DNA from 4 places in the Virgibacillus dokdonensis genome. Region 4 is predicted to be linked to each of the others. Evidence: riboswitches for the same ligand, from Rfam matches in the RefSeq annotation. Region 4 holds a riboswitch; each other region holds the start of a gene.
What was found. Region 4 has a riboswitch for thiamine pyrophosphate ahead of thiW (energy coupling factor transporter S component ThiW). Riboswitches for the same ligand answer to the same signal wherever they lie in the genome.
Positions count from the first base shown of each region.

Region 1: another riboswitch for thiamine pyrophosphate. It lies ahead of thiT (energy-coupled thiamine transporter ThiT); the one in region 4 lies ahead of thiW (energy coupling factor transporter S component ThiW).
Region 2: another riboswitch for thiamine pyrophosphate. It lies ahead of tenA (thiaminase II); the one in region 4 lies ahead of thiW (energy coupling factor transporter S component ThiW).
Region 3: another riboswitch for thiamine pyrophosphate. It lies ahead of tenA (thiaminase II); the one in region 4 lies ahead of thiW (energy coupling factor transporter S component ThiW).

Region 1 is NZ_LT745763.1:3,263,210-3,271,224, reverse strand. Features, by position in the region: gene B2C77_RS16825 (M4 family metallopeptidase) at 372-2,012, shown strand; partial or broken gene tnpA (IS200/IS605 family transposase) at 2,327-2,768, shown strand; TPP riboswitch at 2,991-3,094, shown strand; gene thiT (energy-coupled thiamine transporter ThiT) at 3,246-3,845, shown strand; gene B2C77_RS16810 (3-ketoacyl-ACP reductase) at 4,332-5,054, opposite strand; gene B2C77_RS16805 (biotin transporter BioY) at 5,544-6,113, shown strand; gene B2C77_RS16800 (hypothetical protein) at 7,241-7,492, shown strand.
Region 2 is NZ_LT745763.1:3,094,764-3,102,778, forward strand. Features, by position in the region: gene B2C77_RS16075 (BglG family transcription antiterminator) at 1-1,162, opposite strand, end outside; gene B2C77_RS16080 (GNAT family N-acetyltransferase) at 1,461-1,928, opposite strand; gene B2C77_RS16085 (HAD family hydrolase) at 1,961-2,605, opposite strand; partial or broken gene B2C77_RS16090 (DUF6434 domain-containing protein) at 2,640-3,208, opposite strand; TPP riboswitch at 3,551-3,645, shown strand; gene tenA (thiaminase II) at 3,775-4,467, shown strand; gene B2C77_RS16100 (hypothetical protein) at 4,918-5,577, shown strand; gene B2C77_RS16105 (cysteine hydrolase family protein) at 5,901-6,455, opposite strand; gene B2C77_RS16110 (hypothetical protein) at 6,911-7,393, opposite strand; gene fba (class II fructose-1,6-bisphosphate aldolase) at 7,799-8,015, opposite strand, start outside.
Region 3 is NZ_LT745762.1:290,784-298,798, forward strand. Features, by position in the region: gene B2C77_RS01730 (hypothetical protein) at 544-1,275, opposite strand; gene B2C77_RS01735 (sensor histidine kinase) at 1,272-2,717, opposite strand; gene B2C77_RS01740 (response regulator transcription factor) at 2,719-3,372, opposite strand; gene tenA (thiaminase II) at 3,712-4,407, opposite strand; TPP riboswitch at 4,576-4,675, opposite strand; gene B2C77_RS01750 (copper homeostasis protein CutC) at 4,829-5,515, shown strand; gene opp4C (oligopeptide ABC transporter permease) at 5,571-6,473, opposite strand; gene opp4B (oligopeptide ABC transporter permease) at 6,491-7,456, opposite strand; gene opp4A (oligopeptide ABC transporter substrate-binding protein) at 7,489-8,015, opposite strand, start outside.
Region 4 is NZ_LT745763.1:3,449,364-3,457,378, forward strand. Features, by position in the region: gene B2C77_RS17675 (ABC transporter substrate-binding protein) at 1-600, opposite strand, end outside; gene B2C77_RS17680 (ABC transporter ATP-binding protein) at 841-1,809, opposite strand; gene B2C77_RS17685 (ABC transporter ATP-binding protein) at 1,851-2,831, opposite strand; TPP riboswitch at 3,475-3,581, shown strand; gene thiW (energy coupling factor transporter S component ThiW) at 3,820-4,317, shown strand; gene thiD (bifunctional hydroxymethylpyrimidine kinase/phosphomethylpyrimidine kinase) at 4,454-5,260, shown strand; gene thiM (hydroxyethylthiazole kinase) at 5,257-6,030, shown strand; gene thiE (thiamine phosphate synthase) at 6,080-6,697, shown strand; gene B2C77_RS17710 (MerR family transcriptional regulator) at 7,313-8,015, opposite strand, start outside.

The DNA.
Region 1 (8,015 bases), 190 kb from region 4:
TATCAAACACTTTTGATTCGAAGCGTGTGCCAATAATAGATATTTTTATTTAGAATTATAAAATAAGACATGCTATTCATAGATTAATACTTTTATAATAGGACATTTTTATATGAAAGGGAAGCATGAAACGACGTAGTATAAAGAAAATGAAAAAATCTCCTAAAAAGCCTATATAAGTTACATTTTTTATGTAACTCAAGGATGTATATATTGTCTATACTATGACTTATTTAATTTGTTTTATAGGTATTAATACCTATTAGTTTACCGAGAATGAGTTAAATGATTTATTGTCATATATGGAAATCTACGATACTATTATCCCCACAAGAAATACCAATAGTTTCCAATAAAAGGAGTGAATGCAAATGCAAAAGAAATGGTTTCATCGAATGGGTTTGCTCACCTTAGCTACTACGTTAATTGTAAGTAATGCTCAGGTGACCCATGCTGCTGATTCAAGGGATGAATGGGAAATAAATGCAGATGTTGAAACAAAATGGGAGCAAGAAAATAAGCAAAAAGGGCCTTCGTTTATTAACGGAGAGTTATCTGAACGAAAAGTGACGAAAGAGGCAGATGTAAGAAAATTTTTGCTGGAGAATAAAGAACTCTTTCAAATTAACTCGGAAACAAAACTAGATTTTATAGAATCTAATGTAGATGATATAGGGATGACTCACTACATTTATAAACCGAAAATTCAAAATATACCGATAGATAATTCTAAAATTGTCGTACATGTGAATAAAGACAAAAAAATTATAGCAATTAACGGGGAATTTCATCCTAATGCTCCTGAAAAATTAACAGAAAAACAAAAACTAACTAAAAAACAAGCAATTAATCATGCTTGGAAACACATTGATATAAAACGTAGTGAAGCCGATCAAAAAATGGCATCATTAACTGGAGAAACGTTTAATACACTGGAAGAAACTGCTGATTTAGTTGTCTATCACGATGACAATAAACAGTACACATTAGCATATCGCGTAGAGCTTCAATTTGCCAAACCGAAACCAGCGTATTGGAATATTTGGGTGAATGCAGAGAGTGGAGAGGTTTTAAAAGCAATCAATCAGGCGCAAGAATTTGCCTCTACTGGAAGTGGAATAGGTACCCTTGGACACCATAGACAGTTAAATACGTTTTATCATCAAGGGGACTATTATCTCTATGATACGACAAAACGAATGAATGGGGTTATTGAAACGTTCACGAATCAAGGAAGAGGCGATAAAAATCTTCCAGGTGTTTATGTGAAAGATGAAGATAATCGCTTTACGAATGAAGAACAACAGGCAGCTGTTGATGCTCACTATTATGCTGGACAAGTATTTGATTATTACTATAATACATTTGGTCGGGTTAGTTACGACAATAATGGCGCGACAATTCGGTCTATTGTCGATTATGGGAATAATTATAATAATGCGGTATGGGTTGGTGATAAAATCATTTACGGCAATGGAGACGGAAGAAGATTTGCTCCGTTATCTGGGGCAAATGATATTGTAGCTCATGAGCTTACACATGGGGTGATTGACGAAACAGCTGATCTCGTCTATGCCAACCAATCTGGTGCATTAAATGAATCGTTTGCTGATGTTTTTGCCTATTTTGTGGATGGTGATTGGTTAATTGGTGAAGATGTATTTACACCTGGTGTTGAAGGGGATGCATTGCGCAGTTTGGCAAACCCAACAAGGTATAATCAGCCAGATCATATGAATGATTATCAACATTTACCAAACACACGAAGAGGCGATTGGGGTGGAGTTCATATCAATAGTGGGATTCCGAATAAAGCGGCCTATTTCACTGTTAATAGCATAGGTATAAGCAAAGCGGAACAAGTTTATTATCGTGCATTAACGACCTATTTAACGCCGAATAGTAGTTTCCAAGATGCAAGACAAGCACTCGTTCAATCTGCTCAAGATTTGTATGGGGAAAGCGCTGCTCAGGAAGTTGCTCGTGCGTGGGAGCGCGTTGGTGTAAACTAATAAGAAGGTGTAAAGAATGAATTTGAAGTGCAAATGAGTGTGGAAATAGTAGGTCATTTACGAATCACATCAAGGTGTGATGATAAGCAAGCTGTTGCTTTTGAATCTAGGTCGTTTTAGATTCATTTGTCTGAAATTGGCGACACATTTGCTTGTTCTTGATAAATATGTATTTACCGTTTATTTATCTTCACTAGTGTATGGAAGCAGCAGGTGGTTTAACTTACAAATGCGTGGTCTAACTCCACCTTCTTTAGACGGTATCCGCTTTTAGCCTTATCTTTTTTGTCCATACGAAGTGAAGAGGTGAAAGTATGGAAGGATATAGAAAAAATAGTCATGCTGTGTATGATATTAAGTATCATGTCATATGGGTGACAAAGTATAGATATAAGGTTTTGGGCGGGCATATAGCGGTGAGAGTGCGTGATTTGCTAAGACAAGGTTGTGAAGCTAGGGGAATTACTATATTTGCAAGGAAGTGTTGGAAAAGACCACATTCATTTATTATTATCCTGTCCTCCAAGTATTGCTCCAAGTAAAATATTGCCGTATCTAAAAGGAAGATCATCAAGATTATTGCAGGATGAGTTTCCAGAACTCAAAAAGAGATATTGGGGGCAGCACTTGTGGGCAAGAGGATATTTTTGTGCCACCGTAGGGACGGTAACGGAAGAAATAATAAGAAATGATATAACAAATCAATTCAATGAAGGTAAGGACGAAATATTTAGTCTAGCTTTGAGGATGCTTTAGCTAAGGCCTTTGAGCAGGACTTTAGCCTGGGGAACGACTTTAGTCGTCGACATTTTTGTCTAAATCCACCTGCTTTAGCAGGTGGTCGTTTAAGAGCTACCTTCATCTCTCTGACTATTTATTTGAACAATAGCTATAAAAAATGGATGCTAAACAACTTTTAACGCTAAAAGCTGTTCAAAGAACAATTTATCGTTTATAATAGATGAAAATCATATACATAGAAACCACAAGGGGAGCCATTTGGCTGAGATGGAACGGAATCGTTCGAGACCCTTTGAACCTGTTTAGTTAGCACTTGCGTAGGGATGTGGGCAACAATGCTTAGGTTTATGCATAAAATGCTAGTTTGATTTACAAGGAAGATTCTGTGTGTAAAACGAACGTTTAAAGCATTTACCTTTTATACAATCAATGAACAACTACGTCGAACAATGCTGCTTCCCTTGAGGTTTCCGTGAAAGGGGAGCTTTTTTAATGAAAAATATTCGCTTATTAGTAATGATTGAAGCAGCATTTTTTGCAGCATTTGCCATGATTTTGGATTTTCTTCCTTCGATTAAATTATCACCAGCTATATCGATTTCTTTTGCTATGGTGCCCATATTTATTCTTGCATTTCGGAGAGGAATGTTGGCGGGTATATTAGCGGGTTTCTTATGGGGGTTATTGCAGGTAATGCTCGGTGATGCTTACTATTTGACACCATTGCAATTTTTTATTGAATATTTTATTGCTTTTGCTAGCGTTGGTTTTGCCGGAATACTCGCTCCTTTAATTCAAAATAATTATCAAAAAGGGAATAAACGAATTGCTTTGGCATGGGTTGTAGCTGCGACATTCATTGGTAGCATCGCGAGGTATTTTTGGCATTTTCTTGCAGGTGTCATTTTCTGGGGGAAATATGCCCCCGAAGGAATGTCGCCAGTTCTGTATTCATTTATAATGAATGGAACGACTTTTGTAGGTGCGTTTGTTTTTTGTACGATTGTTTTGCTAGTGATTTTAGCGAGTGCTCCGCGATTAGTGCAGGCAGAAACATTTATGACCAAAAAACAGGTGAAGAAAGCTTCTTAAATATAATTGCTTTCTTTTAAGACTACAAAGAAAAAACGAAAGCCGTGTTCTTTTATATTCATAGCCAACGTTTTTACTTTACACTATAGGAATGCATAATAGTTCATAGTATAAGAACTACAGCTTTCGCCATAAGATTTGAGATAAGCCAAGTTTTATAAAAATGACGTTGGCTATTAACGTTACATAACGATTAAACATCTTAGATCTTGCTTCAAGAATTGAAGTTGCTAGAGCTGGACAAGTTAACAGTCCAGCTCCACAAACAGTTCTTTCGATATGCCCTACGGATGAGTGAAAAACCGAAGTTTGAAATGGCAGTCTATTGTTGAATTTTCTAAATTATGTTAACAATAAGCCGTAAACAATTGCACTGACTTAGTGATATATTTTAATAGTTTTCTTTGCAAAGTAATTAATATGATATATAAATATAGAAAAATGTTGCAAATCGCTTTTGGATCAACGTTTTGTAACAGTTTTGTTTTAGAACGGATTCGTAGCCCATTGTAACGACTGTTTAATAAACATTCTCGGATGCAATTTTAATTGTGCTACCATGTATTCAGCTAAATCTTCGGCTTGCATGTATTTATCGTCATTTTTCTCCGCTAACTTTTCGCCGAAAGCAAGCTCTGTGGCAACAAGGCTTGGATTTAATGTGAAAACGCGAATGTTATTTCTGCGCACTTCTTGCATTAAAGCTTCGGACATACCTTGAATGGCAAATTTGGAAGCACTGTAAGAAGTCGAACCTGCTGTTCCTTTTATTCCGTTACTGGAGGAGATCATGATAATATCGCCTTGGTTTTTCTTAAGCATATGTGGTAAGACGGCACGGGTCACGTGATACGTACCGAACACATTCACCTCTAAAGTTTGCTTCCACGTTACTGGATCCATCTCTAGAAAATTATCAAATGTTCCAATACCTGCATTATTTATTAAAATATTTGCAGGCCCAAGCGACGTTTCTAGCTTCGCAACAGCCCCCTCTACTTCTTCCAACTTTGCTATATTAGCAACAGCATAACTGGCGTTAACGCCATATGTTTCTACTTCTCTTGCAACAGCTTCCAGTTTGGATTCCGTACGCGCAATGATGCCTAAATGAACACCTTCCTTAGCAAGAGCAAGTGCAGTTGCTCTTCCAATACCGCTACCAGCACCTGTAATATACGCAATCTTTCCTTTAATTTGTTGCCCCATCGTAAGTCATCCCCTCTCCCTTGATTCTTACTTGTATTGTAAGTATATCTTATATGAAAGAATAAATTCAAACTACAGACTCCTATCATGAGAAAATCACTCCCGCACGTCGTAAAGTCGCTCATGAACGTGGAAAAAGCGCTCGCCGCGTGGGAAAAGTCGCTCATCTTCTGGTTAAGTACGTTTATCGCCATAAGGAAGTAGCCGCTTAGTTGAGAATAAGTTACTTTTAACCGAAAGACTGAATAACTTTCATTACTTCTGGTACTCTTTGCTATATTCATTTATATTTTAATTATTTAGAAACGCATCGATTGATGGTATTTACTGAATAAGGTATTATTGCTTCTCTCTAAATAGAACGTTTAAACAATAAATTTGCTCATCCTGAATGTAAACTATTACGTTAATCAAGTTGACAATGTTGTTTTTTCCAAGTACAATTTTGAAAAACATCAACGTTTATTGGAAATAGGGGGATTTATTAATATGGAACAGCAACGAAAAAGACTTCGCTTTATGCTTAATTGTGCTTTGTTTGCAGCACTCACAGCTATTTTGGCGCAAATTGAAATACCACTACCACTCATACCGATAAGTGGACAAACTTTAGCAGTCGGAATTACGGCAACTATTTTAGGCAGTAAGCAAGGTGCATTAGCGATGATTTGCTATGCGGTAATTGGAGGAGCAGGTGTGCCTGTTTTTGCTGGCTTTAGCGGCGGGGCACATGTGTTAGTAGGTCCTTCAGGAGGATATATTTTTGGCTTTATTGTTACAGCATATGTTACAGGTTTCATTCTCGAAAAAACAAGCTTTCGTTTCCAGAATGCTCTAATTGCAAATATAATTGGCATGTTGATTACGCTAGCGTTTGGGACAACGCAGTTGAAATTTATTTTAGATCTTTCGTGGAATGCAGCATTCGTAGCTGGAGTGTATCCATTTATCGTCGTTGGGCTTATTAAAGCTGCATTAGCTAGCTGGATAGGAATTGCTGTACGAAAACGTCTCGTACATGCTAATTTAATTTTAGAAACGAAACAAAAGGTAGTATAAACGAAGAAAAATTAGATTTGTAAATTATATGAGTGGATCGTTATTCTAAATTATTCTATTAAAATAATATGTATAAAATGCGTGATTTGCACCGGTTTGTCGAGAAATCACCGCGCCTCGTGCTTGAATTCGCTCATGTAGGCCAATATTTCGCTCGCTATGCCGTAGACTTCGCTCATGTAGGGCAAAACTTCGCTCGCTATGCCGCTGAATTTGCTCATGTAGGTCGAGATTTCGCTCGCTATGCCGCTGACTTCGCCATGTAGGCCAAAATTACGCTCGCTTAGCCGCTGACTTCGCCATGTACGTCAAAATTACGCTCGCTATGCCGCTGACTTCGCTCATGTACGTCAAAATTACGCTCGCTATGTCGTTGGATTCGCTCATGTAGGCCAATATTTCGCTCGCTATGCCGTAGACTTCGCTCATGTAGGTCGAGATTTCGCTCGCTATGCCGCTGACTTCGCTCATGTAGGTCGAGATTTCGCTCGCTTAGCCGTAGACTTCGCTCATGTACGTCAAAATTACGCTCGCTATGCCGCTGACTTCGCCATGTACGTCAAAATTACGCTCGCTATGCCGCTGACTTCGCCATGTAGGCCAAAATTACGCTCGCTTAGCCGCTGACTTCGCCATGTACGTCAAAATTACGCTCGCTATGCCGCTGACTTCGCTCATGTACGTCAAAATTACGCTCGCTATGTCGTTGGATTCGCTCCCGCATGTCAAGAACGTGCTCGCCCTCACGTAATTTCGCTCACCCTTGGTATGGTGGGGTAAAAAGCACAAGTAAAAAATCTTTTACCTACGAATTAACTTCCACAGCTAATCATGAAAACGTTAACTTTTTTTGACAATTGCATGAAAAGAATTGCAAAATGCTTCTATCCATGTAAAAGTTATGATAGCTATAAATTAAGAGGGCAGTCGAAAAGTTGCAATAATAAAAGTTTTATTTCATAATAGGCAGCTAGAAATTTTAACCAAGCTTTCACCAGGCACCCTCAGAAAAAATCTTATTTTTCTGAGTATTCCAGTGGAAATGATAAAACTTATGTTGTAATTATCGATATAGCAATCGTTAATTTTTATTGAAAATACGTGTAAACGTGGGGGGGATTATTACTATGAATATGGTATTAATTATTTTCTTATTTTGTTTATTTCTTGTTGCTCTGGGGGGCACGTTGTACGTGTTTAAACAGGAAGAGAGAAAAATGAAGCAATATGAAGCGGAAGGTGAAACCGCTCAAAGTGAATTGCAACGTTCGATGGAATATGAAACGAAATCTTTGAAATCAAATGTGCCACTACTCATCTGGATATATGCAGTGACCATTTTGGTAGGATTGATTGCGTTTTTTGTTTATGCATTTTAGTGACTGCATCGCTGCAGAAGCTATTTATGAAACTAACTATAGACCTTTTTGGCAGATTTTTGCTAGAAAGGTTTTTATGTTGGTGATGTACTTTCAAATTTGAAAAATTGGCAAAAAGTAAGCCATTTAATGGAAGGTATTTTTGTTTTACTAAAAAACATGGATCACACTATAAAAAATAGGAGGTTTTTTGCATCTATTTCAAGAGACAAGAAAGTAGTAAAATGAGGTTTTTGGTATAAGAAAATAACCGAATAACCACGTCTCCATCGCCTAGCAATTAGGCGACTTCACGGCGATAAGTCATCATCGGTTCGCCACTAAGAGGAAGGACACTAAAAACGGGTATGCCGCCCGACATCGGCATACCCCTATTTTAGTGGCATGATTTCTAAGTCTTTCGTTGATTCGTTCCATTCACTACGTTGCTAAACTGCGCCCCATTTTTATTCTTAAAAGTTTTTTCAAGGTCACTAAATACCTTAGTGGCTCTCGTTACCACGCCTTCTATGGAACATGTAAA
Region 2 (8,015 bases), 350 kb from region 4:
CTTCTGTTTCATAGATCCAACTTAAGACAATCATGCATAGGTAAACAATTTCTTCTGTAGACATCTCCCTATGAATAATATCTTCAAAAGGTTTAACAGATTTTTTTACTATACGATAGATTTCTTGATATTGAGCTAAAAATTCTTTTGTTAGTGGGTTATTAATTTGAAAACCAAGCAAACTTCGGTAAATAGCAGGTCTCATATGAAGAAGTACTTTATGCTTTAATTCTTTTCTACGATACATATTAATAGCCAAATTCACTTCAATATTGTCAATAAAATGATCCGTTGCTTGAGATACCTCGTCCCCATCTGTAATAAATAGCGCTGACTCTACCATATTGGATGCTAATATTTGTAAGGATAAGTAAAGCAAATCGCTTTGTGTTAAATCATTATAATCCCAAAACATCTGCTGTATTTCAGGAAACTCTACAGTGTTTTTAATATCATAGCTTTCTATTTTAAAGGACCAATTACGATTGAATTTGCTCGCCCTTTTTAAAACAAAGTGAATAATATATGGAAGTTCATCTAATTGTTCATCGGTTAATGTTATACCGATTCTACTCTCTACTCGCTCCAGTCTTTTTTGCAACCGAAATATTTCTGAACTATCTACAAAATTCTTTTCTTCCAACAGTATTCGCCCTGCCGAGGACCGAAGCACGTTTTTCACTGCTGTTACTAATACATTTCTTATTGTAAACTCTGAACCTTTCATAAAATAACCTAACTTGCGAGAATAGTCCACTTCAATTCCTTTTAAACGTAAATTTTCTTTCAGTGGTTTCATATCATTTAATATCGTATTTTTACTCACTAAGCATATGTCTGCTAATTCCAGTAAGGATAAATATTTTTTATCCACTGCTAATGCAATAAGAATCAAATGGTAGCGAATTTCAAATTCATGTTGACTAAATAATTTTTCTCTATCTAGAAAAAATTTCTTATAGCAGATCATCTTACCAACTTCAGACATATAGACTACTTCATCACTTGAAATAATGACATCTTTTTTGAAAGATTGATTCATATCTTTCATTATGTTCATAACTTCATGCTTCGTAAATTGGAACTCGGTTATTAATTCATTGCATCCCACACTTTCTTTCAGTATTAGGTATTTAATAAATCTTCTTTTAACGCCTTCCATCCTTTCACCTCCTTTCCTCTAACAAAAGCGTACCATAAGAAATAAGTCTATTTTCGACAATCTATCACAAAACAATTAAAGCGCTTTCGCTTCTTTTGTGATGAACCTCGTTTTCTTTTCGTTATATTTCCATTCATATAGTCACTGAAATACAAAAACAGTCTAAATATATTCTTAGAAAAACTTGGCTTATCGCCAAGCCTTATGGCGAAAGGCGTAGTTTTTCTTATACTATGAACCTTTACACTTTTATACTTTCCTATAGGGAAATTAAAACAGCGTCAACAAGGCAATCTTACTAAGCCTCGTTAACGCTGTTTCTCTTCAATATCCATTTTATCCTATCATCTACTTCTTTTGTTTTGCGCATCCCTACTTTTTCCAGCACGCTTATGGATGGCAAATTTGTAACCAAGCATTCTGCATGAATTTGCTCTACAGAAGCGAAAGCAAAGGCCCAATCTATAAGCGCTCCAACAGTTTCTGTCGCATATCCTTGATTACGAGCATCATCCATGATTCCATACCCAATTTCTACCGATCGTTCTATACCCGGTTTTCCTTTAAATCCAGCATTACCAATTAAAAGTGTATTCTCTTTATTACAAATCAACCACGGTCCCCAGCCCAATTGACTTTGATCTTCTTGCAACTTTTCTATGTGTTGATAGATATGGTTACCAACACTTTGTTCTCGTTCTAAAACCATGTTTACGTTTTCCTCTGTACAAGGAACTAATAAAAGTCGTTTCGTTTCAATTTTCATGATTCCCTCCAATAACAACAAAAGGAGCTAAATTACGAATATACAAGTTGCATGACTTCATCTATTAGATGATCAGGTTTTTCTTCCGTCAATTGTTCTCTTTTATGACTCCCCCAAGTCACTCCACATGATGAAATAGCAGCAGCTTTAGCCATTTGTAAGTCATATATAGCATCTCCTACCATAACCGTCTCTTCCTTTTTTAAATGATACTGTTCAACGATGTTTAAAATACCGTCAGGATGCGGTTTATAATGAGATACTTTGTCTGATCCTATAATATCATGAAAATAAGTACCTATGTTTAAACTTTGTAGATTCCGTTTTAGTACATCTGTCTTTTTACTTGATAAAACAAATAACAATTTTTCCTCTAAAACCATTTTATGTAACACTTCTGGTATATTCTTAAAAACGGTTAGTAAATCGCTTTCTAACTGTTTATACTGTTCACGGAAAGTTTGCAATAAAAGCTTATACTCATCTTTCAATAACTCTCGATCTGCCATTTTTTTAAAAGATGTTTCAATTGGGATTCCCATATAGTGTTCGATAGTATCCGCAGACGGTATATGTAGTCGTAACGCTTTAAAAGCATTCTGTGTTGCTAATACACTGCATTGCTTTGAATCTGCCAAGGTTCCATCAAAATCAAATATAATATTTTTATAGTTCAATTTGTACACCCCCCTCTTCATCCATAAACCTCAGTTATTTGTTTGCCGTATATTTGTTACTCCCTGGACGTTGCTTTATGTTGTTCCAAGCTTTAATTGCATCTTCCCTACTTTTTCCTTTATTAGCCGGATCTGCAAAAAGTCACGAATAAATTGATTATATTCAAATTGTGGAGCAATCGTTTTCTTGTATGACGGATCTTTCTTTCATTCGCCCTCCTCATACCACGCTTGAACAACATCATGATACGTGTTACCGACATTTTCTTTAAAATAGTTTTGAATATACGTAGAGAAGTGAAAATTCGGGATAATTGTTTTAAAAAAAGCCCGCACATGCTGACTACAACGATGATTTTCCGTAATTACAGTATCTAAGCTTAATTCGTCTTTTGTTTTTGCTTTTTTAGTACCGCTTCTTTTTCGGATTGGCTTTTTTACCTCACCTGTACGCAAGAAAGTTTCAATGCGGTCTGTAAGTTCTAATTTCGATCCCGAAGTACGAATGCCATTTTGCTTACAAAATAATTGTAACTCTTCTTTTAACCAATAGTAGTCTTTGAAAGTTTGTACATGAATATCTTTCGTTAATGCTGGTCTCAATTTTCCATCTCCTAACGATTACATCTATTATAGAACATTCGTTGCTTTATATCCACCCGCTATAACAAATACAATTAGTATTAGAACAAAGACTCGGGGCGCCCGTTTAGCAACGTAGCGAGTGGAGCGAATCAACTGAAGTTTTAGAAATCACGGTGAGGCACGAACCCATGATGACTTATCGTAGGGCGGATTCATGAAGTCGCCTAGTTGCTGGGCGATGGAGCGGGACGTGGCTCATTCGGTTATTTGGTTATCCCATAGCATCAAATTTTTATACTTTCTTATCTCTTGAAAAATAAAGTTGACTTTGTATGACACTATGATATGCTTCAAGTATAGTATTTCTACTAGGGGAGCCCCACTGGCGGCTGAGACAACGACCCTTAGAACCTGATCTGGTTTGTACCAGCGGAGGGAAGTGGAAAACTACTTAACAGCGTTACCTGTTTCATTTTTATATGTATGGACAAAAAGTCCTTTTACACAGATAGGTTGCGTGTATTAAGTATATCCCTTTCTTCCTCGAGCAATGAAAACATGTATGTATGAGGAGGAATTTTTTTATGTCATTTACAGACACATTACGAGAAGTAACCGCAAAGAGTTGGGAGCAAAGTGTAAAACATCCATTTGTAAAAGGGATTGCCAAAGGTGATTTATCCCTAGACATTTTCAAGTATTATATTTTACAAGACATTTATTACTTGAAGCACTATGGAAAAGTCCATGCCTTGGCAGCTACATTAGCTGAAGATTTTCAAGTAACAGCTATGCTAGCTGACAAAGCAAAAGGAACTGCACAAGCAGAGCTAACCGTTCATAAACAGCATGCAGAAATCTTAAACATCACAGATACAGATTGGGATCATTTCAAACCAGCCCCAACTGCTTACGCCTATACATCACACTTATATCGCGCTGTAGCATCTGGAAGCCTAGGTCAAGCTATTGCAGCCATGTTGCCTTGTTATTGGTTATACGCAGATATCGGAAAAACGTACGAAAATGCAAAACCAACCGAAAAAATCTATCAAAATTGGATTGCTACCTATGCAAGTGACTGGTTTCAAGATTCAACCAATGAACAGATTCATTTGCTTAATCAAATTGCATCCGAATCTACGGAGAAGCAAAAAGAAAAGATGAAAGAGCAATTTATCATTGCTAAAGAATACGAGCTTGCCTTCTGGGAGATGTCCTATATAAAGGAAAATTGGTTCTCTGACAGACATTGGCATGAGCTTTCGATGGCTTAAATAAATACAAAATCAGTGAGAGAAACCTATCTTTCACTGATTTTTTAATGTATAGAATTATTCCTCTTCTCCAGAAAATCTGTAAGTTCCAGGTTAATGATTATTTTTTATCATCATGAACATATAGAAAAATTGAACTACAATGGACACAACGAAATTTTTTCTGCATAATAACGATATATCCTAATTTTCAACTTACTACAACATGGATATAGAACAGATAATAATTGTTTATAGCTAGGAATGAATTCACTCTATATCCAGTCAAAACTATATTCTAGCCGAAAATAATTATCTAACATTTATTAATTTTGAAGGAGCGTTAATATGAACACTCTCCCCCTTTTATTAAGAAAACTTGTTACTTCTTACATACTAACTATCTTTATTGCTATCTACTTTGCAATCTTTTATCTATTCCCAATAGAATCAGCTTCCTATTATTTAGAAGTGGACTTTTTAGGGTGGACTTTCATTTATAGCATTTATATTTTTCCTGTACTGCTTTTATATGGAAGTCCTATTTCAATTATAGTAGAGCTCATTCATAAAAAAGGCATCTTTAAAAATAGATGGCTTTACATTCTATTACATAGTTTATTTGGAGGATTTTTCGGTATTATTGTGGTGACTCTTGACTCTTTTCTTTTTAATTGGTTATTCATTTTATTTGGCGCATTTCTGGCATTATTATACGCTGTGATTGATCGCATTCTCTATATAAAAATAAAAAGCAAAAAAGCAATTTGGATTAGTCTATCGTTTCCAGTTATTATATTAGCATTCATGTGGGGTGGTTTTCAATTTGCATCAGAGCCTCTCCCTCCATTTACTGCAGAAGATGCTATAAAATTTGCCTCAGAAGGAGATGAAATGCTAGCAAAATTCCCACAAAAAGAAGGTATTTCTAAAGTGAAAATTGACGGATACCATATAATTCAAGAAACAAAAGCTGAAATTATTGATGATGATACTTATATCCTATATTTTTTTGAAACATGGAGTAAAAATAGTGAAAGCGATTCATTTTCTGTTTCCTATAAGATAGACCGTAATTCTTCAACTTTGCACAACTCAGATTGGAACTATAGCCGTCCATTTGAATATTAAGTCTATCTAGTTTGGTAAATTTAAAGCGTTGGAAAACAGATTTTTTCTAAGAGGACAATAGATAAAGTGAACCTCAATGAGTGGTTTTCTCATCCCCCACTGATGTTAGTACCGCAAGGGTATCACCTAAAGGCAACTGAACGAATCGGGGATTTGGGTGCTGTTATCTCCCACTTAGACTTGATCAACTCACATCTCCAATTTTTGAAGTGGGAGGCTTACAGCACCTTATACCCGGATAAAAACCCTGGCTGCACCATTTTCTAAATTATTTGAGATAAACGAAAGGATTGCATAATTGCACCTTGTAATGAAATACTTTTTTATAAACTGTTAATTAGTTGCTCCGTTGTCCGTATCGTGGCAAATTCACCATGCAATGTAGCCAGAGATACATTATGTATAGTTTCTGCATCATAATATCTATTATTTTGATCTTTCAATCCAAATGCTGCAGTAGCATCTGAAATCAGATATGTATCAAACCCTAAATTACCACTCATTCTTGCAGTCGTTGATACACAATGCGGTGTAGTCAATCCCGTAATTACAACGGTTGATACTTCATTTGCTTTTAATTGTTCTTCTAAGTTAGTACCAATAAAACTACTGTTTACTTTTTTTGTAATGATAACTTCCCCCTCGATTGGTTCAACTATTTCTTTGATAGCAAAGCCTTTATTCGCCATATGAAATACGGAATGAGGATTATCAGACGTGTGTTGTATGTGAATTACTATCCACTTCTTTTCTCTCCATAATTGTAGTATTTTTCTCATATTATCTTCTGCATCTTGATTATTTCTCTCGCCCCATTTTTTATCATCAAAAGCCTTTTGTACATCGACCAAAAGTAAAGCTTTTTTCTTTTCACACATAAATTTCTCTCCTCCTAATGTTTTATCTACCATTTTTATTCTTATTTTAAATAAAAATTTTACATATTTTACAAAAAAAGATAATTAAAACGACTAGGTAGTGTAGCTACTTTTGAATATCTTCTTGTACATCATTAGGACAATTAAACTGTCGGTTGGGTTTCTATTATTCATTGTACTTCCCCTTCCTTATCTACTTTTAGCCTAATATAATTATTTCAAAATTGCTATCTTTTTTGTAAAAATCTAGGCAGAGTACCTTTATTGCCATAGATGGATCCCTTTATGGTTTAATTTGCAATATCCCCCACCGGCATTCTCCTAACTTATACTTATTGAATACAATAATAAAAACACCCAACAGTTAGTTTAATATCACGCTAACTTCAGGGTGTCCTCATCTATATTGTTACTTTATCATGTAAGAATTCAAGCAAAAGTAAAATGAAATGAACCTATGCACATTCCTTTAAAATACAAATTCCATATTGCTTTAGTTCCTTATGGATCACAGGACTATCAGCTATACCTTGACAATAACTGTATTCTAAGAAAACGGCATACATACTGTTCCATGCAGCCTCTAATTCGGTAAGTAAATCCTTTTGTTCCGTAGTAGTTAACGCTGCTTGTAATTGCTTGAAAATGTCATCAGCATGATCTTCTTCTTTTTTTAAATTTGAGTTTGTTAAAGCATTACGGTAGGCAACTTGGTGAATGCGCTCAACAAAAACGATGTTATTAAATGCCTTTCGTAATATATGCTGCTTAGCATCTTCTGTTTCTTTTTCGTCCGTAAACATATATCCTTCTTGTTCATCACACAGCATTTCTTCTGTTTGCTTCACGTGAAAGAAATTATACATGTCGTTCCATTCATTTACCGAATTAAAACAACCCGATGTTTCTTGAAAAACAGTCAAAGTGCTCGCTTTCATATTGCATCCCTCCATCAAAGTTAAGTTACCTTATTCCTGGCACATGCCTTCTACCGTCATAGATTTTGCATAATTCCAAAAATTATTCATTTGAAAAGTAATTTAGAGAATTATACAATATTTCACCTCACTATAATTAAATTTTCAAAATTAATCTGTACAATTATACTAACATATGTTCGTTTTTTTGCACAGTTAAACCTCTTAAGATATGAAAGCTTTTTTACCTATACCCACCTTCGTTCATAGGTGGATTTGTTCATCCTTTCATCAACAATTTCTTGATTAACGCCATAAAATAACCGCAGAAAGTCACAAAAGCAAATTCGACTTCCTACGGTTACTATGATGTTTCAAGTTTAGTTAACTATAAGTTAAACACAAAACAAGCATCAACGATTACTTCTATTCTACTTTTTTCATTGCTTTATTACTTGAACCAAATTCTTGGATTTTTTCATGTACTGTTTCCTTCATTGCCTGTTTACTTAACTCCAATAATTTCTTTGGCTCATATACTTCTGGATTTTCTACTAAACTTTGTTGTAGTGCTTCTCTCCAAGCTATATTCATTTCAGTATTAATATTAATCTTAGCATGCCCCAAGCGTATTGATTTTTGC
Region 3 (8,015 bases), on a different contig from region 4:
TTACGAGAAGTCATTATCGATTCGTCTCTAAGAGGAAAGCCGACTAAAAACGTGCTTGCCGCCTGAAGCCGGCATACTCCCTGTCGTAGTGGCTTGATTCCTAAATCTTTAGTTGATTCGTTTCACCCGCTCCGTTGCTAAATGGGCGCCCCGAGATTTTTATTCCACTATAGGAAAGTATAAAGTTTAAAGGTTTATCGTACAAGAAAAACGACAGCGTTTTTTTGTCATAAGACTTGGCGACAAGCCAGTTCTTCTAATGTGCATAATGTTAATCTACTCGCTTGCTAACATAAGCAAAAAATTGACGACTCTATGAAAGAATCGTCAAGCATTCTATATAAAAAGGGGAAAAGCGAGATCAAGGTTTTTTGTGTGCTCATTTTAGAACGAACTTTTCATGGATATCGTACTAAATGGGAATATAAGTTTTCATATTTTGAACAGTTGTCTATGGTGAGAAATGGAAGTGTTAAACCTGCGATCTCTCTTCTTACTAGAAAGTATAATAGATCAACGTATCATAGTTAGCTCATTTATCCATCAAAATTGCTTCTTTTCTGCTTCAAATGCAGGAATTAAATAGAAACTCGCAAAATACCTATCGGAAAAAAAGGAAATATAGACGTCTTCGTCCGCTAGCGTATATATTTTTTCTGTTCTTTTATCGATTAATTTTTTTTCACTTACTTTCACATTAAAATAATTAGCTAATTTTGTAGTAGTTTGATCATGATCAGTCATAGATAAGGATTTGTTATTACTTGGGCTCACTCGATACTCATAGATTTTATTCGTTTGGGTGTCCATTGATATATTTATTTCTACACCATTAGTGGAAAAGAAAGCTTCCCAGATCGTTACTGTGTGCTGGGGATGTTGTGTATTTAAAAATGTTTTGATATTGGAATTAATGATCGTGAATTCAGGTTGCATATCAATTTGTGGAAACAACCCTTTGTTTTGCAGTTCTTTGATTTCATTAATTCCCTTAGAAAGGTATTCAGCTCTTTTCGTCTCATCATTACTTTTTTCAATGATGGCAATGTTTTCATTTCCGTCATAATGATTAACGATTAATTTTAACTTTTCTTCAATGGATGTCGTTTGATTATCATTCACTTGTTTTTCTTCTGTTTGGAAATTTGATACAAAAATATGATTCAACAAACGCTCCTCTTGAACATTTTTTAAAATAAATGGTAAGAAAGCGATGCTAACCCCTATAATAGCTAAAAGAACGTTGGTAAGGTGTATTTTATTCTTTTTCATCATCGCTTCACACCTTTAATCATTACTGTCACACAAGTACCTTCGCCAAACTCACTGTCAAATGTCAGTTCAGCTTTGTGTAAATGGATAATCTCACTGCAAATAGCAAGTCCTAGACCCACACTTCCTTGTACCCTTGCTCTTGATTTATCAACCATATAAAAAGCGTCGGTAATTTTAGCCATTTCATCTGTTTGAATACCTTTTCCATTATCACAAATACGGATGTGATAGTCGTTTTGGTGGATAAAGCCATGGAGCATAATTTCTCCATGATCATGATCGATTGCTTTTCTTGCATTATCGAGTAAATTGGTACAAACGGTTCGCATTAAATCGGGCTCAATAGGTATCATAGCTTCTTCTGCTTCCACATGAAAATCCATATTTTCTTTTTCAAAAATAGGTTCCATGTACTGTTGCAAGGGGCTGAAAAAGGCAGTTGCTTTTATGGGTTTTGTTTCAATATCTCGTTTTTTTAATACCAACAAATCGAGTAATTTCATTGTTAACTCCTCAATTCGCTTTCCTTCTTGAAAAATATAATTCGCTGCCATAAATGTTTGTTCTGAATCTAACTTTTTAGAGCGAAGCATATCTGCATAACCTATCATGGTAGTAAGTGGTGTTTTTAATTCATGACTAATACTCCCAATAAATGTTTCTTGTCTTTGATTGGCTTCTTTTAACTGAGAAATCATTTCTTCAATATGTTCAGCCATAAAATTAAAATTGCGGGATAATTCCTCAACCTCAACATAGCTGCTAACACTCGTTCGTTCTTCAAAATTTCCTTTAGTAATCTGTTTCGTTGCTTTCGATAATTTATAGATCGGTTTTGTCAGTAGCCATGCAGTGACTAGCATGACGATTGCACCTATTCCAATCATCAGCAGCGTAATATACATATACATTGTCCATTGGTCATTTTTACTCGCAAAAATATCGGATATTTCTCGAAAGTTTTCAATGTAGAATAAATCTTCATGTAATTGCAGTGGTGTCATAGCGTGAAGAAAATATTTCCCATTAACATTTTTTACTTGGTAGCCTTTAGATTGATTCGATACTTGTGTAACGGCATCGTTACTTAAATCTTCATTAAAATTATCGTATACGACATGTCCGTCCTGGTTACTAATACGAAAAGTAAGTTCTCCACCAGATTCATAAATGGTTAAGGAGGAGGCAACGGTTATGAGTAGCTCTTCATTGGATATTGATTCCTTGTTTTTTTCATCAGCGAAGTAAAAATCCGATACGGAAGCCTCTCGTAGTTCTTTTTGTAGCGAGTATCTTAAAATATCATTTTCCTCAAATACAGAAGTGGCTTCGCGCTTGATAGAATCTTGAAAAGCGGAGTCAATTAATATATAACTTCCAATGCTGAAGCAGGAGACAGATACGATCATCGTGGAATAAAATATTTTCCAGAATAACTTCATGCTATACCTCCAGTCTATAGCCCACCTTATAGACTGCTACGATTTTATCCTTTAAACCAAGCTTTTGTCGCATACGTTGTACGTGCAGGTCAATCGTCCTGCTTTCGCCGACAAAATCTTCTCCCCATACTTTCATAGAGATGTTACTCCGAAATAGAGCAATATTTTTATTGTTGATAAATAATAATAATAAGTCGTACTCTTTCGCTGTTAGATTAACAGTTTTTCCTGATTTGGTTACGACTCTGGAAAGCGTATCTATTTTTATATCAAACAATTCTATAAATTGTTTGTTTTTATCATATCTGCGTAAAACAGTTTCCACTCGGGCTAGTAATTCTACGATTTCAAAAGGTTTCGTTAGGTAGTCTTCCGCTCCAAGCTTTAACCCTTTTACTTTATCCGTTACATCTGATTTGGCAGTTAAAAATATGACTGGTATATCGTAAGGCTGGATATATTCTAGTAAATCATAGCCATTAATTTTGGGGAGCATAATATCTAAAATTGCTAAATCAAAATGATTTGCTTCAATCATATCAGCAGCTTGTTCTCCATCATAGGCACAGAAACATTCATATCCTGCATCTCCGAGACTCATTTTTATTAAGTCAGATATTGGTTTTTCATCTTCAACGATTAGTATTCGAACCATTGGGCAAACCTCCCTCTCTTTCATTATAAATTATCTGTGTAACAATGTTGTATCATATCTATCTGGTATATATATCCTTTCGAAATCTATAGGTTATAATAGGCTGTTAGCAAGCTATTGTATCGTTCTACCTAAGGAATAAAGAAAGCTACGACATGTCACCAAGTCTTTATGGTGATAGCCGTAGCTTTTAAATGATGAGCTTTACATTTTTAGGGCGGTTTTTTATGAAGTTAAAAATCTGTAGATCATGCCGCCTGATATTGGTCCAAAATAATTATTGCTTTTTTAGTTTATTGCTTTTAATAGTCATTTCAACGGATAAAGATTTGCAAAGAATTATAAGTTTTGGGCAGCAACAGGGACAGGCCACATGGCTTGATGTTCTGCCATGTCCCAGAACATATATTCAAAATAGCTCGTTTTCACAACGATATCTTCCAAGATGGTTAACTCGTGTTCTGGTTTATCTTCCGCAATTGTATTAATTAAATCAATGCAATCGTTAGCCAGTGCTGTAAAATCTTCGGAGGAATACATTTGTACCCAATTGCCATAAAATTCATGTTCCAAGGCGTTTGGCCAGGCTGCCAATGCTTTGCCAATGTAATTATAACTCCAAGCACAAGCGAGTACGGCGGCGACTGTATTTTCTATGCCACCTTGTTGTGCCACATTTAGCATATAACTTGTGTATGCAGTCGTTGTTGCCGCCGCTTCTGTTTCTTCTAATTCATCAGCAGTTATGCCAAACTTGCTTGCATAGTTACGATGTAAATCCATTTCCATATGCAAGGTTCCATGAAGTAAATTGGCAAACGTTGTCATTGTTGATAAATCATGTGCTTTCGCGCTTCCTAGTGCAAACAAGCGAGAATATTCTATTAAATAAACATAGTCTTGCTTCATCCAGTGCTTGAACTTTTCCTTATCAAGCCAACCTTCTCCTAACCCTTTTACAAACGGATGCTCCAAATAGGATTTCCAAATTGGCTCTACCTTTTTCCATAAACGATCTGTAAATAGTTGTTGCATAATACTATATTCTCCTCTCGATAATTGAAATTATTTTAATGCTAGAGAAGATGTGGAAACAACAAACCTTTGTAGTTCAGGATAAGACGTACTTGCATCTGGAGAAAATAATAATCCCCATTCTACGATGTAAATAGAATGGGGAAGTGATTGCCTGATTATTACTATTCATGCAAGTTGTCACTTCCCTACGCTAGTACAAACTAGATCAGGTTCAAAGGGTCAAGTTTCCTTTCTCAGCAATAAAATTGCTCCCCTAGTGAGATATATAATAACACTATGTATTGCCATTAAAGCATAGATGGTAGATTTAGGCAAAGGAAGTGAGGATAGTAGTAGGTTATTTGCATCTTTTTGGTCTATTAAAAGGCGCTCTCATCAGGTAGGATAAGGGTATTGTGTGTAAAGGAGAGGGTTGTTCATGCTTTTAGAAGTTATTGCTACGAACTTAACGGATGTGATAGAAGCAGAGCAGTATGGAGCAGATCGGATTGAACTTAGCCCTGCGATGGCAGAAATAGGGCTTACACCAAGTTACGGTTTACTAAAAAAAGCGGTTGAAGCTGTCCATCTGCCTATAAATGTCATGGTTCGTCCGCATAGTCAATCATTTGTATACAACAAATACGATATAGACACGATGAAGGAAGATATAGATCTGATTAAAAAGATGGGTGCAAACGGTATCGTTATAGGGGCATTGACTGCTGAAAAAACAGTTGATGAGGAAGTGTTGAAACAGCTATTAGATGTGGCTGATGATTTAGAAGTAACTTTTCATCGGGCGTTTGATTTTGCTCGTGACCAAGAAGAAGCGTTAGCATGCTTGGCACAATATAAGCAAATAACGACAGTGTTAACTGCAGGAGGTAACTATAAAGCACCTGATGCAATTCCGCAGCTACAACGATTGATTCATTTGGCTGCGGATACACATGTAAATATGATGGTGGGGCATGGTTTAAAGCCAGCAACCTTTGCTGATGTATACGAGCAAGTGAAACCCCATGCATTCCACTTTGGTTCTGGCGCTAGAAGGAACGATTCATTCGCATATAAACTGGATCGCAGCAAGATACAACAAATAAAAAATATACTCCAAAAATAAATCTGACATAGGTAGAGCCTGAGCTTATTAAACAAGCTCAGGCTCGCTTCATGCATTATTTTTTTGATTTCGGATTGAAAGCGTCCTTAAACCCTTCACCGATAAAGTTGATGGATAAAATAGTTAATGTAATTAATAAACCTGGTGGTAGCCAAATCCACCACAGATTTTCAAACGTGCCAGGATCGCGTGCTGCTTGTAGCATATTGCCCCAGCTTGGTGTACCGACAGGAACCCCAAATCCAAGGTAACTAAGTCCTGTCTCCGCCACGATCATCGCTGCTAATAACAGCGTTGCTTGAACGATAATCGTTGACATGACGTTAGGTAATATATGTTTAATCATAACTTTAGAAGGCCTTGTTCCAATGGATATAGCACTCAACACATATTCATTTTCTTTTTCCGACATTACCTTGCTTCGAATTACCCTTGCAGCCCCTGTCCAGCTAAGCAAGCTGATAACAAGAATTAATGCTAACACTCCACTGTCAACAAAGATTGCTTGTAATACGATAACAAAAATGAGAAATGGGAAGTTCATCATGAAATCGGTAAATCGCATGAGAATGCTGTCTACTATGTTACCGTAATACCCTGAAATGGTTCCTATTATTGTCGCAATGGTTATAATAATGGTCATACAAGAAAAACCAATTAATAGTGACGTCCGCCCACCGTATAGCAGCATGGTGACAATATCTCTTCCAGCAGAATCTGCTCCAAGCCAATGTTCAGCAGAAGGCGGCACTTCAACGAGTCTTGGGTTAATACGGCTCGGATCAATGTCTGATAAAAGTGAAGCTGACATCGATAATGCTGTTACAACGAACAGGAAAATAAGACTTGCCATCGCAGGAATATTTCGGACAAACTTTTTACGAGCAATTCCCCATTGTGATAAGCTTTTCTTCTTTGGAGGGGCCAGCTGAACGGTTTGGTTTGTTGATGGTTCCATTTAATCTACCTCCTCCACTAATCTAATCGTATTCTAGGATCTACTAAAGCATAGAAAATATCAGCTAGTAGATTTCCGATAAGTGTCATTACGGTTAGTAGCATTGTAACTGCCATAACGACGGTGTAATCTCGATTATTAATGGAATCTACAAATAATTGCCCTACCCCTGGGTATGTGAAAATGGTTTCAATAATAACAGAACCGCCAATAATACCAGCTAAATCAAATCCTAATAATGTAACGATAGGAATAACAGAATTACGTAAAATATGTTTATTATATATTTTCCTTTCTGGCGTTCCTTTTGCACGTGCCATACGTACAAAATCTTTTTGAGAACTTTCAATCATGTCATTACGTAAAAATTGCGTATAGCTAGCAATGGGTAATAAACCAAGACATAATGACGGTAAGATAGCATGTTCTACTTTACTAATAATATATTCCCATGTTCCAGGATCTACCCCCGAACCAATACTTCCAGTCGCTGGAAGCCATCCTAATTGAAAGGAAACAAAGTAAATAAACAATAAGGCTGCTACAAAACTCGGCATGGCAAGTGCTAAATAATTTAATACTTGTACACCATAGTCGCCTAATGTGTAGGGATGGCGGCCTGCGTATCTCCCCATTAAAAAGGAAACTATGTATGTAATAATCATGGCTACGACGGCTAATAATATGGTATTAGGCAGTCGCGATAATATTAATTCTGAAGCGGGCATTTTATGCACGAAGGATTGTCCAAAATCCCCTTGAAAAAATCCACTAATCCAGTTTAAATACTGCACATAAATGGGATCGTTATAGCCAAGCTTCTCCCGCATTTCTTCAATATAAGCTGGATCTGTATTTAATGGATCAATCCTCCCTGTAAGGGCATCTCCTGGCATAAGGTTTGCCAGGAAAAATACCACTACAGAGACCAGGAAAATAATGGGGATCATGATGGCTATTCTTCGTAAAGTGTATATGAGCATATTATTTTCCCCTTATTTATTAGTTTTATAGTCTATTCTTCATCAGCGTTTGTTACCCACCATAAATGTGTGTCTTGCTGAGCTGTAAAGGAATTGGTGTGAACATTTTGTAGACGTTTGTTCACTGCATAGACGTCCACTGGTGCGTATAGGAAAATGTTTGGCAATTCATCGTTAATCAATTTTTGCCATTCAGCATATACATCTTTACGGTATTCTTGATCAAAAGCTTCATCGCTAAGTCCTTTTTCAATTAACTCATCTGACTCTTCATTCACCCAACGAGCAAAGTTTGATACGCTATCTGATTTCCACAAACCAGTTGGATCTGGGTCAGAAGCAAGCCCCCAAGCGCCCATAAATGTTTCCACCGATTCCTCATCTTTTTCCAGGACATCATAGAATAAATTAAATTCTTTTAGACCACCGTTTAATTTCGCATTAATTCCAACATCTTGCCAATTCTGTAAAATGTATTGAGCACGTGGCTCAGAAATATCTGAACCTGACATCGTATCGAAGTTTACTGTAAACTCTTCTCCGTCTGGGTTCTCACGCC
Region 4 (8,015 bases):
TCCTTGAGGTGCGTTTAAAACAAATTCCACTTCATAATCATTCATTATATTTATTTCTTTAATATTATGTGCGTCATCCCCTTTATACCCGCCAAACATACTGCCATACAATGGATAAGCGTATCCCTCATCCGCAAATGCATACGTATGTTCAGGGTCGGCCCAACGTTCGAAATTCACCTTTACAGCTTCCGCATTAAATGGTGTGCCATCATGGAAAGTAACGCCTTCTTCTAGAAAAAATGTGTACCGTAAACCATCATCAGATACTTCCCAGTCATGCGCTAAGCCTGGAACTACCTCAAACGATTCTTTATCATAATCGAGTAAACTTTCATAAATATTCTCTGTAACACGCAAGGATTCCCCATCAGAAACACTCGCAAAATCTAAACTAACTGAATCACCACCACGGCCAAATACTAATACCTGCTCTTCGTTAGCCGTTGCCTCTTTTTCGCCCTTAGTACCCTCTTCACTTGCACCACCACTTTCCTCCTCTGCTTTGTCCGTTTTTGCTCCACCATCACCACTACACGCTGCTAGAAATAACATACATAGCAGCATGAAAATAAACCAAATCGCGCATTTCCCCTTCATTTTTCTTCCCCCTTAAAATTTTTTAGTTAGAAAGACTTGTTTTGTCGCCAAGTCTTATGGGCGAAAGCTGTAATGTTATACGATAAACCTTTAAAATTTTATGCTTTCCTATCGTGTAAACGAACACGAAGTTCTACATTTTACCCTCACACATTTAATGAGCACTCCATATGCACTAGTAAGTTTTTTCATGCTCGCTAACCATTTTCAATCGTGCACATCCCTTTACACAACATGCTTTCACGTGTATAAATGACAAGCAATAAAATGATTCGCTTCCATCTCTTGGAAAGCAGGTTTAGCTGTTTTACAAATATCCATTGCTTGCGGGCATCGTGTATGAAAGACACAACCTGGTGGGGGGTTTGCAGGGCTAGGTACATCCCCTTTTAAAATAATTCGTTCTCGAATGCCATCTGGATCTGGGGTCGGTACAGCTGATAATAATGCTTGGGTGTATGGGTGCTGTGGATTTTCATACAATGTATCCTTGTCCGCTAATTCCATCATTCGTCCCAAGTACATGACCCCTACACGATCACTAATATACTTTACAACACTTAAGTCATGCGCAATAAACAAATAAGTCAATTGAAATTCTTCACGTAATTTTTGCATTAAATTCAAAATTTGCGCCTGAACAGATACATCCAATGCAGAAACAGCCTCATCGCAAATAATTAATTTAGGATGATTTGCTAACGCTCTAGCAATACCAATTCGTTGCCGTTGTCCACCACTAAATTGATGTGGGTATCTGGAAGCATGGTAGCTATTTAAACCGACTATTTCTAACAGTTCTTTCACACGCTGTTTACGTGCTGTTTTGGCTGTCACCCCATGAACAAGTAGCGGTTCTGCAATGATTTTTTCAACCGTATGTCTTGGATTTAACGAAGCGTAAGGATCTTGAAAAATAATTTGCATATCTTTGCGGAGCTTTCGCAACTCTTTTGCTTCAAGATCCTTTATCCTTTTTCCAGCAAACATCACTTCCCCACTCGAAGGCTCCAATAATCGTAAAATGGCTTTTCCAGTTGTTGATTTTCCGCATCCTGACTCTCCAACAATACCAAGTATCTCTCCTTCTCTTACACTGAATGAGACATCATCGACAGCTTTGATAACACGCTTTTTCCTTCCAAATACCCCGCCTTTAACTGCGAAATGTTTCTGTAATCCTTTCACTTCTAACAATGGTTGGACCACTTTCTCCTCTACCTCCTTCCTGCTTGCTTTAATGGGAGCAATCATGCTTCCTTTTCATGTAAAAAGCATCTACTTGTGCGGTTATTTTCTAGTTCATATAATGGAGGGTTTGCTTGAAAACATGGTGCAAATGCCCATTCACAACGAGGTGCAAAACGACAACCTATCTTTTCCTTCTGTGGCTTAGGAACCGTACCTGGAATAGAATATAATTGTTGTTCTGTTTTCTTCACATTTGGTAATGAACGAATTAATCCTTTTGTATAGGGGTGGTTAGGATATTTTAATATTTCTCTCGTCGTCCCTTCTTCGATGATTTGCCCAGCATACATCACTGCGACGCGATCACAAATCTCTGCAACGACACCTAAATCATGTGTGATGAACAGAATAGCTGTCTGCTTTTCTTGATTTAACTGTCGCATTAAATCGAGTATTTGTGCCTGTATCGTTACATCAAGTGCTGTTGTTGGTTCATCCGCTATTAACAAATCTGGTTCGCAAGCCATCGCCATTGCAATCATGACCCGCTGTCGCATTCCACCTGATAATTGATGCGGATAACTAGCGACAATAGCATTTGCCCTAGGAATTCCAACAAGTTCTAATAATGTAATCGCTTTGTTACGCGCTTCTTTTTTGCTTGTTTTTTCGTGTAGTCGAATCGCTTCTATCATTTGATTACCAATGGTAAATAAAGGATCTAAAGATGTCATTGGTTCCTGAAAAATCATAGCAATTTCATTTCCCCGTATCTGTTTCATTCTTTTAGGAGAAGCTGATACGATATTTTCCCCTTTAAAATAAATGTCACCACTTACAATTTTGCCAGGCGGGCTAGGTATTAATTGCATGATGGATAAGGATGTGACGCTTTTTCCACAGCCCGATTCTCCAACAATACCAACGACCTCTCCTTTACATACAGATAAACGAACCCCATTCACAGCGGGAACCTCCCCTTTTTCCGTAAAAAAATGCGTATGGACATCTTTTAGTTCCAGTATGACTTCTTTGGACATTCTGATTTCACCTCGTTTCTTACAAATTTCCACCACTCTAAAGCACCTCAACTTTAGAAATAGATAGTTTCTTGCCATATATTTGCGGTGGATGTTGTCATGCCTTTACATTTTAAACTCGCAAATAGGTATCTTGTTAACAAACTAAAAATTCAGTCTATTGAAACAGTTTTTTCCCCGGTTCATTATCACCTGTAAGGAATATCTTGCATTTACTTATTTTGTAATAGATTTGTTCCCCCTCCTTTCACTTTCTGATTTATCCTTCTATAATCTCATGGAGTAGGTCACCACCTCTTCATGAAAGCGTTTCTAATATACCGATGAAAAACTAGGATTTTAGAACCATCTTGTAATGCTTATCATATTCATGTCCACATGAAATTATTAACCTTTCTTTTAAAAGTTTTGAATATGTTTTAACTTCATCTATAAAAGATGGACCGTAATTTTATAGAAAGTGGATTTGCAGGCCATTATTCAAAACAGGCAATTATTTTCCCTTTACAACTATCTCTAAACCACGCAAGTACAATTCAAGGTAATAAAGATGCGGAAAGGTACTAGCTTTTTCCATGACAAACATCTACCATTTTGTTAAGCTTGATGTGTTAGCGTTTAATATTTTAGTAGAATATTTTATAAGAACTACTAGGGGAGCCTATCATGGGCTGAGAAGAAGCAATAGCTTCTGACTCTTATTGACCTGATCTGGTTAAGACCAGCGGAGGGAAGTAGTAGAGATTCTCTTTCTATATTTCTTCTTCTAAGTCAGGTTCTGTCTGGGGTCTGACTTTTTTTGCATGTTAGGAAAAGATAAGGTTTATAGGATAAGTAACATGGCGTTATGCTTGTTCCTTTTGTTCTATTCTATTCGTCGACAACGACTTCCCGTTTAGAATGAAAGAAACCTTACAGCAACTTCTATTAAAAATGCTGTTCTTCACTACTTTCCTCTTAGTAAAATAGACAAAAGCAAGGTGATGCTATGAAAAAAACATACACATTAACATTAATGGCTGTCTTTGTTGCTATTGGCACACTAGCAGCACAATTTCTTTGGTTTCCTGCTGGATTTGCCAAAGCGTACCCCGTGCAACATGCTGTTAATGTGATGGCAGCTATTACGTTAGGACCTGGACCTGCTGTAATAATAGCTTTTATGATTGGTCTGTTACGAAATATGCTAGGACTTGGAACTTTATTAGCATTTCCAGGAGCCATGGTAGGAGCATGGTTTGCAGCTTTACTGTATCGTAGATTTGAGAAGAAACGATGGGCTGTCATTGGAGAAAGTATAGGGACTGGAATTGTAGGATCCTTGCTTGCCGTACCCATTGCTCGCTTATTCATGGACAGTAGTGCCGGAGCTCTATTCTTTGTCCCGTCATTTTTAGCAAGTAGCATTTCTGGAGCTTTTTTAGGGTGGTTTATTGTTTCACGCGTGAATACAGATAAGCTGATTCGTATACAAAGGCAGTATTAAACTGGCTTTAAGTCCAAGACTATATGATAACTATTTATATGTTTGGGAATCATTCTAGATAGTAGTTCGCTCGAAAATGAGCCATCATGGTTCACGAAATATACTGGCAATTATATAAAGAAAGGAAGCGAATAATTTGAAACCAATTCCATGTGCATTAACGATTGCAGGAACTGACCCAAGTGGAGGTGCAGGTATTCAGGCAGATCTGAAAACATTTCAAGAGTTAACTGTTTATGGTATGTCCGTCATCACATCGATTGTTGCACAAAATACAACTGGTGTACAAAATGTCCACCATATCCCTATTGATATGATAGATGAGCAATTGCAATCTGTTTTTTCTGACATGCCTGTACACAGTCTAAAAACAGGCATGATTGCCAATGAATCGATGATGCGCGTCATCCAAAAACAACTTACTAGTACAGACGCATACTACGTCATGGACCCTGTTATGGTTGCTACTAGCGGCGATCCTTTAATTGCCGAAGAAGCAAGAGATTATTTAAAAGAACAGCTTCTACCTTTAGCAACTGTTGTTACGCCAAATATTCCAGAAGCAGAATTTATTACTGGCAACAAAATCCATGATGTTAACGATTTACAAGAAGCAGCCAAAGAAATGGTGGATAAACATGGTGCTCGGGCTGCCCTAGTAAAAGGTGGACATATGCATGGAGATGCCATTGACTATTTATATGATGGACATAAGATGCATACCTTTCACTCCAAACGCTTTGACACAACAAGTACGCATGGCACTGGTTGTACGTACTCGGCAGCCATTACCGCTCATTTAGCTAAAGGCCTGCCGTTATATGAAGCGGTAAAAGAGGCTAAACAATTTGTTACAGCAGCTATTAAGCATTCTTTCCCATTAGGCGCTGGGAACGGCCCTACCAACCATTGGGGAATTCGTGAAGAAAGGGTGAAACAATGAATACATCAATTATAGAGCAAGTTAGGGAGGCCAATCCGTTAATTCACAATTTGACAAATGAAGTCGTGATGAATTTTACTGCTAATGGTTTACTAGCTTTTGGGGCTTCACCGATTATGGCAAAAGCAACAGAAGAAGCAGAAGAAATGGCGTCCATTTCTAATGGTGTGCTTATAAATATTGGTACATCAACATTGACAGAGATACCAGCAATGAAGCTTGCTGGTAAAGCCGCCAACAAAAAAGACATCCCAGTAGTACTAGACCCTGTTGGCATTGGCGCCACATCATTTCGTAAAGATGTCGTTAAACAATTATTACAAGAAGTACAATTTACTGTTATTAAAGGAAATGCAGGCGAAATGGCTAAGCTAGTTGATATGCCATGGGAAGTAAAGGGGGTAGAATCTGTCGGAGATGGTGATGGAAAAGAGATTGCTAAAAAAGTAGCCAACATGTATCATACGACTGCTGTAGTAACAGGAGAGACGGACTATATTTGTAGTAACAATGAAACGGTAATAGAAAACAGAAGCGGGCATGTCTATTTGGAAAAAATCACAGGTGCTGGTTGTTTGCTAGGCTCTATTATAGCAGCTTGTCTAGCTACAAATGCGAAAGTAGAAGAACAGGCATTTGCAGCCGTACATTTTTATGGATTAGCAGCCGAGTATGCTGCTAATCAAGAGCATGTTCAAGGTTCTGGCAGCTTTCTTCCAGCCTTTATTGACGCATTGTCCAATGGAATAGATCAGCTTAACATCAAGTAATATGTCTTTCGCAAGAGCTAAACGTTAAGTAAATAAGGAGGCTAGAAGCTTGCATTTACAAAAAGCTTTACGTAAATATTTCATCATGGGAAGCCAAAATTGTGATCGAGACCCGAAGCAAGTTTTAAAAGAAGCGATTCAGGCAGGTATTACAGCTTTTCAATATCGGGAAAAAGGATCTGGTGCTTTATCTGGCATACAAAAAACGTTATTAGGAAAAGAATTGCGCAATATCTGTCGCCAACATAACATTCCGTTTTTTATTAATGATGATGTAGAGTTAACAGCAGTTTTAGATACAGATGGCATACATGTCGGTCAAGATGATAAGCACGCAAAAGAATTGCGCCAACAGTTTCCAAATAAATGGATTGGTCTTTCTGTTTCCAACCTGGAAGAACTGCATGCCAGCCCGCTGGATTACGTCGACTATCTTGGCGTGGGCCCCATTTTCGCAACTTCTACAAAAGAAGATGCAAAGATGGCAGTAGGTACAGGCTTTATAACAGAAGTAAAACGGCTATACCCCAACATGCCAATTGTTGGTATAGGCGGAATTAACACTGAAAATGCAGCAGCTGTTATGGAAGCAGGCGCTGATGGCGTTTCTGTTATATCGGCAGTTACTAAAGCTCCCGATATACAAACAGCAGTCGCAAATCTATAAAGGAAGCCAAACCAATTAGATAAACTTGGCTTGTCGCCAAGTCTTATGGCGAATGGCATAGTTTTTCTTATACTATAAACATTTAAACTTTTATACTTTCCTATAGTGGAACAAAGGATCGGGGCGCCCGGTTAGCAACGTAGCGACTGGAACGAAGCAAACGAAAGTTCTAAGAATCATGCTGCTGCAACAGGAGTATGCCGGCGCCCTCCGGCAAGCCCATCATTAGTCGGACTTCCTATTTAGTACGAACCGATGACGACTTAGCTTCGGGCAATGGAGTGAAGTCGCCTAGTTGCTGGGCGCTTGCGCCAGACGTGGCTAAATAACTTAGTAAGTTTATCCACAGCTGCAAGATTTTCTAATCTCCTTGACAATAAAAAAACAGCAGCGTTTTGATTCTACTGTTTTTTTATTGGTTTAAGGTGTAGCAACTCGTCCATCATTGTGAACTTCAGCGTCTCATTGGGAACTTCGAATAACTAGCTTGTGAACTTCAGCGACTTTTCATGAAACTCAAGCGAAATTAGATGAACTTCAGCGACTTTACATATTTCTACAGTCTCAGCGGGCCATGCGCTCCCACACTGAGGCTTTATCTGTCATTAGGAAGCTTTAACGATGATCTGCGTAAATTGCCATGGCATCACGCATAAAAATGGCTAATCCTTCCCCAAATTGATCCATATTTCTCTGAAAACGTTCGTCTTCTACATACATTTTTCCTAAGCCTTTAAAAGCGTCGTAAGAATAGGTTCCTATATGATTTAACAGTTGATACCATTCTCCAATTCGCTGTTGTGCAATGTCTGAAGCAGGATCTTCATTACGAATCTCTGCCAGCCTGCGATACAAATCGTTCATGATTTGTTGCAAGTTTTCTTCGTCCTTTAATTGTTTAATCTTGGCATTTGCTTTGTCAACAGCTTCATTCCCCCAACGCTCACGCGCTTCTTGCTCGTAAGGGTTGTTACTAAAATCAAAGCCTGCAAAGCGTTCCTTGTTGCTCATGTTCATTTCCCCTTTCGTATGTTGAATCGTTTTTTGAATCGTTTCTAGCATCGTATCAATTTGGCTTCGTTTAGCAAGCAATCGTTCGCGATGCTTTTCTAACGCTTCAACTTGATCAAAGATAGGATTATCTAAAATGGCTTTTATTTTTTTCAAAGGAAAGCCAACTTCTTTATAAAATAAAATTTGCTGTAGCCGTTCCAATTCATCATCTGTATAAATGCGATAACCTGCTTCGGTTGTATGTTCCGGCTTTAGCAAACCAATGGCATCATAATGATGAAGCGTACGGATGCTAACACCAACT